2 regions of the Marinomonas vaga genome follow, and region 1 is predicted to be linked to the other one. Evidence: predicted binding sites of a transcription regulator. Region 1 holds the regulator's gene; the other holds the start of a gene.
The links. Region 1 encodes PhoB, which activates phosphate uptake and scavenging genes when phosphate is short. Its sites were predicted from a motif close to TGTCATANNNNTGTCANA; they were not measured.

Region 1 (3,423 bases):
GGTTACGTGTACCGATCGGGCGCTCTCAAGCGCAGTCCAATAGAAGTGGCACAATTACCCGCTGGCATTCTAAAAGAGTGCCCTGATGCACTCTGGGCTCGCCGCTCTATCTTTATGGAATTTGGTCCAGGGATTTTGGTGAACGAGGCGTTTTATCCTAGTATAGGCAAGTTCACGAGCCTCGCTGGGCGCTTTTAGTCAATCAATCTAACAACGGAAAGTATGAGTAAACTTAAAGATTACGCGGATCTCACCCGTTTTAACCGCCCTATTGGTTCATTGCTACTCATGTGGCCCACCTTGTGGGCATTATGGCTCGCTGCGGATGGCTGGCCTGAATGGCACCTTATTATCATCTTTGTGCTGGGTGTCTTTGCCATGCGCTCCGCTGGCTGTGTCATTAACGACTACGCTGACCGCAAAGTGGATGGACACGTAGAGCGTACAAAAAACCGCCCTCTTCCATCAGGTCGAGTGTCGGAGAAGGAGGCTCTAGGACTGTTTGCAGGATTAGCGTTACTGAGTTTTGTGCTCGTGCTGATGACCGACAGGCAAACGATTCTGCTCTCCTTTGTTGGCCTTTTCTTGGCCGCTTTATATCCATTTATGAAACGCTATACGCATCTGCCCCAGCTTTTTTTAGGATTGGCATTTTCATGGGCCATCCCTATGGCTTACAGCGCTCAGGGAGGCAGCTTGTTAGACATGGAGCTTTGGATGTTGTTTGTCGCAAACTGCTTCTGGACCATCGCCTACGACACCTATTACGCTATGACAGATCGCCCTGATGATCTTAAGATTGGCATTAAATCCACCGCCATTCTATTTGGCCAATATGATTTGTTTGTCATTATTGTTTTACAAGGACTGACCTTATCCCTAATGCTTTGGATTGGCGTTTTAGCGCAACTGGGATGGCTTTACTACTTAAGTATTGTTGGCGCAGCGGTGTTATTCTATTTACAGTATCAACAAGCCAAAGATCGGAATCGACAAGCCTGCTTTAAGTCCTTTCTTGATAACAACCGAGTTGGTTACTGTTTGTTTGCAGGAATACTTCTAAGCTATTACATTTGAGAGGGCGGATGTGACATTTTAACATAGCTGTCACATTAAACCGCTTTAATATCTACCGTTCCTGAGATGAGGGTATGTCCTGTGACCGGTAAAAAAGTACTAATTATCGATGATGAAGCGCCGATTCGCGAAATGATCGCTGTCGCGCTAGAAATGGCTGGCTACGAATACATGGAAGCCGAAAACAGCCAACAAGCACACGAAATCGTGGTAGATCACCGTCCAGATCTAATCCTATGTGATTGGATGATGCCTGGAGGCAGTGGTATCGAGCTAACACGCCGCTTGAAAAAAGATCCAACCACCGCAGAGATCCCAGTGATCATGCTGACAGCAAAAAGCGAAGAAGACAATAAAATTCAAGGGCTAGAAGTTGGCGCTGATGATTACATCACCAAGCCTTTCTCTCCCCGTGAGTTAGTGGCTCGCTTGAAAGCGGTATTACGTCGTGCGACCCCACAAGGTGTTGATGACCCAATCGAAGTGGAAGGCCTGTTGCTTGACCCTATTAGCCAACGTGTCTCAATCGGCACTGCGCCAATTGAAATGGGGCCAACAGAATACCGCTTGCTGAAGTTTTTGATGACCCATCAAGAGCGGGCGTATTCGCGAGCACAACTGCTTGATCAAGTTTGGGGTGGCAATGTCTACGTTGAAGAGCGTACCGTGGATGTTCACATCCGACGCTTACGTAAAGCCATCGGCGACTCCCACGACTTTTTGATCCAAACTGTCCGAGGTACGGGTTACCGCTTCTCGGCAAAACGTACGGCCTAAGACTTTATGAAACAAATCTGGCGCAAGGCAATTTTAACATGGCTAAGTGGTCTAGCGGCTGTGTTATCCATTGGCCTCGTCATAGGCTATCCCCTAGCCACAACTCTTTTGTATGTGCTGGGGTCTCTCTATTGGCAGCTTTATCAGCTGTACTTGTTTCAATCTTGGTTACGACGTTCGGGGAAATCTGCCCCTCCGGAATCCAGTGGTATCTGGGGGGAAGTCTTTGATGCGGTGTATCGCTTGCAGAAGAAGCAACGTAAATCCAAACGCCGTATGCGCCAAGCGCTTAATCGAATTGAGAACTCCACTGCCGCCTTAAAAGAAGGCGTTATCATGGCCGACAGCCAAGGTAACTTAGAGTGGTGGAATAATTCGGCAGGTCTGTTACTCGGGCTGATGCGTCCAGTGGATCGAGGTCAGCCCATCACCAATATACTGCGTAATCCTGAGTTCTATCGCTACTTTTCACAAAAGCGTTTCGGGGAGCCGTTAGTGATCAAGTCGCCCTCCAAAGAAGGCGTGTATTTGGAAGTCCAAACCACCCTTTACGATCAAAATGATCACCTTATTTTTGTGCGCGATGTGACCCGTTTATACCTGCTTGAGCAGATGCGTAAAGACTTTGTGGCCAATGCTTCCCATGAGTTAAAAACACCGCTCACGGTGATTAAAGGCTATCTCGAAACCCTCTCTATGTTTAAAGACAGTCTTCCTGCAAGTATGCAACGGGGTGTCGACAGCATGTCTGATCAATCCCAACGGATGGAGCACTTGATCGAAGACCTACTACTGTTATCCCGCTTAGAAACCAATGATAAGCGTGAAGATCACCAGTGGCTGAATTTGAATGAAATCTGCGACACTATTAATAAGACTGCGCAACCCATCCTCTCTGATCAGCATGCGCTGACTTTTTCTATCCCAGAGAACAGCTATATTTATGGGGCATCCAATGAGCTCTACAGCGCTTTCTCTAACTTGGTTGTAAATGCCATCAAGTACTCACCCAATGGCGGTAAAATCCAAGTGACGTGGGAGAAAACTGAGCACAGTGGGGTATTTTCGGTAGAAGATCAGGGGCTAGGTATTGATCCGCGCTATATCCCTCGTCTAACAGAGCGCTTTTTCAGAGTGGATAAAGGTCGTGGCTCTAGCACTGGAGGCACAGGATTAGGGCTCGCTATCGTCAAACATGTACTCATTCACCACAATGCCAAGCTACAGATTCGTAGTCAGCCAAGCGTTGGCAGCACCTTCTCTTGTTTCTTTCCAATTGACCGAGTACGTCAAGATGCGCTGCTGGCAGCTGTGACGTCCGACACCTCATCTGATCAGGCTGAAAGCACAGCAGATCGATAATAAAAAGCCGTCTGGTGTGACGGCTTTTTTGTACCTCAATTACAAGGATTCAAACAACTGGTGAATGAAACCTTCTTTCTCTGGATCCTGATCAATCAAAGCCAAGGTCACTGTTAAGAACGCAGAATCAGGCTTCTTCTCTGTGGTAGCAATGGCTTGAACATAATAATTCAAGCGGTTGACCTTACTGTCAAAAGACAAATCTAG
Region 2 (3,423 bases), 1.3 Mb from region 1:
TTCAGTATGATCAGTGCTAGCCAGGCGCCAGAAGACGTACCTAACGTAAGAGGTGAGGTGAGGGGGTTTTGGGTGAGTTGCTGCATTAAGCTGCCAACTAAGCCAAAAGTTGCGCCAACGATTAGTGCCATTGTTAATCGTGGCAAATGCCCAAAAAGATAACTGAAATCGGCAAAGCTCTCTGGTGACGTGGACTGAGTGATCAGATGCCATTGTTGATTAAAGGGCAAATTTGTTCCCAACAAGATACAAGCAATCAGAGCGCAAACCATTAATGGGATGGAGACTTTAGTAATCTGGCGTTCCATGGAAATTATTCCGCGAGTTCAAGCAAGCTTTGGGTATAACCCTCTGCCAAATATTTCAACGACATGGCTCCACCATAGCTCCACACGGGGTCTGCGGAATTGATTCTCTGCTCCCGAACAAATGGCATCGCTTTCCAAAGATATGAACGATTTAATTTATCCCAGTAGGGGAAGGGTAAAATGTTTAGAACATAGCCATTCGTGACATCTTTAAGTACGTCAATGCGCTTTTGAGTGACGCCCCATTGGGCCGCTGGTAAGGGAATGGGGTTGGTTAATCCGAGTCGTTTGAGAACATAGTCCGAGGTGGAGTTTTCGGTAAATAAGAATACCGAGCTTTCATCACTGAGTCTCACAGGCAATACGTTAGGTAAGTCTGATCCGAAGGCCTCTGTCAATTGAGCCTTTAATCTCGTGAACTCATTATCGAGTTCGGCGATTTTTTGATTAGCCAACTCTGATTGACCAAACAATTTGCCAAGCAACACAAACTGTTGGATAGCCACCTCGCCAGCGTTCACATCGGCGGTATAGTTTTCTAGATAGACAACTGGCGCTATTTTCTCAAGAGCGGGAATGATGTCTGCTTGAGTGGCTGTGGCAAGAATGACATCGGGAGTCAGGGCAGCAATGCGCTCTAAATTAGGCTCAGCACGAGTGCCCACATCAGGGACTTGATCTGGGATTGGAGGTTGCATCACCCACTCATTGTAAGACTGAATTTCTGTGGCACCCACTGGAATAATTCCTAGCTCAATGACTTGTTCCGTTAAATCCCAGTTGAGCGATACCACGCGCTTCGGAGTATGGTTAAACGTATGAGTAGTACGATTGTCTTCAAGGGTGAAGGCTAAGGCTGAACTGCTTATGAACAGCGCCATAATCGATGACACAATGGCCTTTAATGAAGCGCTGATATTAGGCATGGGCAAGTTCCTCAGGACAGACAACAGCCAGCTTGTTGGCACTGACAGGGTGGTCGATTAATTTTATTGAGGTGTTGTAAAGCGCTGAAAGTCGTTCCTCGTCCAATAAAAGCTCTTTATTACCTTCAAATGCGATCTTTCCTTTTGCAAGAGCGACAATGTGATCGGCGTAAAGTAGTGCCAAGTTAAGGTCATGAAGGATTACGATCATGCCTCTAGCAGCATCTTGGGTAATGTGAGCCAGTAGCGCCATTAGATGATATTGGTGTTGGATATCCAGTGCTGACGTAGGTTCGTCCAAAATCAAGACGGGCGACTGCTGTGCTAATAGCATGGCCACCCATGCTCGCTGTCTCTCCCCGCCGGACAGGTTGTCAGCAAGATGGTGCGAAAACTCTGTGACCTTGGTTTGTGCCATGGCCGCGTCTACCAATTGCTCATCTTCTTTGGACCAGCGGCCCAGCAGTCCACGCCACGGAAATCTTCCCAGTCTGACGACTTCGCGCACGGTTAAGCCTGCGGAGGCGGGCAGCTTCTGAGGTAAAAAGGCCACCTCTTTTGCTAACGCTTTAGCGTTAAATTGCGCCATGGGTTTGCCGTTTAGCGTGACTAGGCCTTGGTCTGGGGCTTGTTGTCCTGCTAGCAAGCTAACAAGAGTAGACTTGCCTGAGCCATTGTGGCCAAGCACAACAGTGAGTTTGTCGGTCGGGATCGTGAGTGTTGGAATGTCTAGAATACAACGATCGTCGCGAGTCATAAGAACGTCGGATAACTGATACATGTGAGATGGAAACTCCGATTCGGTTCTTTCAAAGAAATGATTGAGCGCGCCATAATACAAAACTCGTTGAAATATTGCGAATCATTTGCATTATCGTTTCATTTGGTTCACCAAACTGTCATGCAAACATCATGTAACTGACATCTCTCGTAGGCTAAATGTTTTGGTCTTTATTTTTCGGGCCTGCTTTGTGGAAGGGTAGGTACCGCAACAAAACTAAAATATTCGATTGAGGGAATTGCGATGTCAGTTAAGCAAGATCAAGTGCTAGGGTTTGATGAGCACGATGAAATGGTCCGTCCGGCGATGGAAGTGGTTGAGTTTGAAGAAACGGCAAAAGCCATGGTCTCTCGCCGTGGTTTCCTCTCTGGCGGTGCCGCAGTCGGCGCAACAGCGTTCGTAATGGGATCTACAACACTTGCGGCAGGTAAAGCGCTCGCTGGTGAAGAGATGAAAATGTCTCGCCTAGCGTTTGAAATGGTGAAAGCAAATGCCCATGACACAGTGACAGTGCCGAAAGGTTACAAGTGGGAAGTGTTGGCGTCTTGGGGTGAGCCTTTGTTCTCAAACGCACCTGCTTTTGATCCTAAAACGGGTGGTACCGGTGCATCGCAAGAAATGGCCTTTGGGGACCACAACGACGGTATGGCACTGTTTGTTCATAACGGTCGTCAAATCCTATGTGTAAACAACGAATACACTAACCTTAATACACTTCATGCTAACCGTGCCGACGGCAAGCCAACGACTGCGGATGACATTCGTAAAAGTAAAGCCGCTCACGGTGTGTCAGTGGTTGAAATTGCTCGTACTGGTGGTAATTGGGGGATTGTTAAGGACTCCGAATTTAACCGCCGTATTACTGCGGATACCGAAATGGACATTACCGGTCCAGCCCGCGGTCATGACTTGCTTAAAACCAAAGCGGACCCTCGCGGTGTCGTGGCGAAAGGAACTTGGAATAACTGTGGTAATGGACAAACCCCATGGGGCACTTACTTAACCTGTGAAGAAAACTTCAATGGTTACTTCTCTTCTTCAAATAAAGAATTCCCACTGACATCTCAAATGAAGCGTTACGGCATCAGTCATGATGATTGGGGTTACAGCTGGGCCATGGCAGACGAGCGTTTTGACCTATCTAAAGAGCCACAAGAGCCAAACCGCTTTGGTTACATCGTTGAAATTGATCCAATGAATCCTACTGCGCGACCTAAAAAGCGTACCGCTCTAGGTCGCTTCAAGCATGAAAACGCGGAAGTAGAAGTGGCTGCCAATGGTCATGTGGTCGTGTACTTAGGAGACGATGAGCGTGGTGAGTTCTTATACCGCTTTGTGTCTAAGAATAAGTACGTTTCCGGTGGTGATAATTCAAACCTTCTTGAAGAAGGTACTTTGTACGTCGCTA

Region 2: a site for PhoB is predicted at 2,132-2,149, ahead of ACZ5DR_RS11770 (PhoX family protein). Genes of this name have one in related genera too.

The regions. Positions count from the first base shown of each region.
Region 1 covers NZ_AP043903.1:1,243,971-1,247,393, reverse strand. Annotated here, with positions in the region: gene ACZ5DR_RS05810 (chorismate--pyruvate lyase family protein) at 1-198, shown strand, start outside; gene ubiA (4-hydroxybenzoate octaprenyltransferase) at 223-1,077, shown strand; gene phoB (phosphate regulon transcriptional regulator PhoB) at 1,159-1,854, shown strand; gene phoR (phosphate regulon sensor histidine kinase PhoR) at 1,861-3,216, shown strand; gene ACZ5DR_RS05790 (response regulator) at 3,256-3,423, opposite strand, start outside.
Region 2 covers NZ_AP043903.1:2,509,297-2,512,719, forward strand. Annotated here, with positions in the region: gene fhuB (Fe(3+)-hydroxamate ABC transporter permease FhuB) at 1-308, opposite strand, end outside; gene ACZ5DR_RS11760 (ABC transporter substrate-binding protein) at 314-1,234, opposite strand; gene ACZ5DR_RS11765 (ABC transporter ATP-binding protein) at 1,227-2,015, opposite strand; gene ACZ5DR_RS11770 (PhoX family protein) at 2,259-3,423, shown strand, end outside.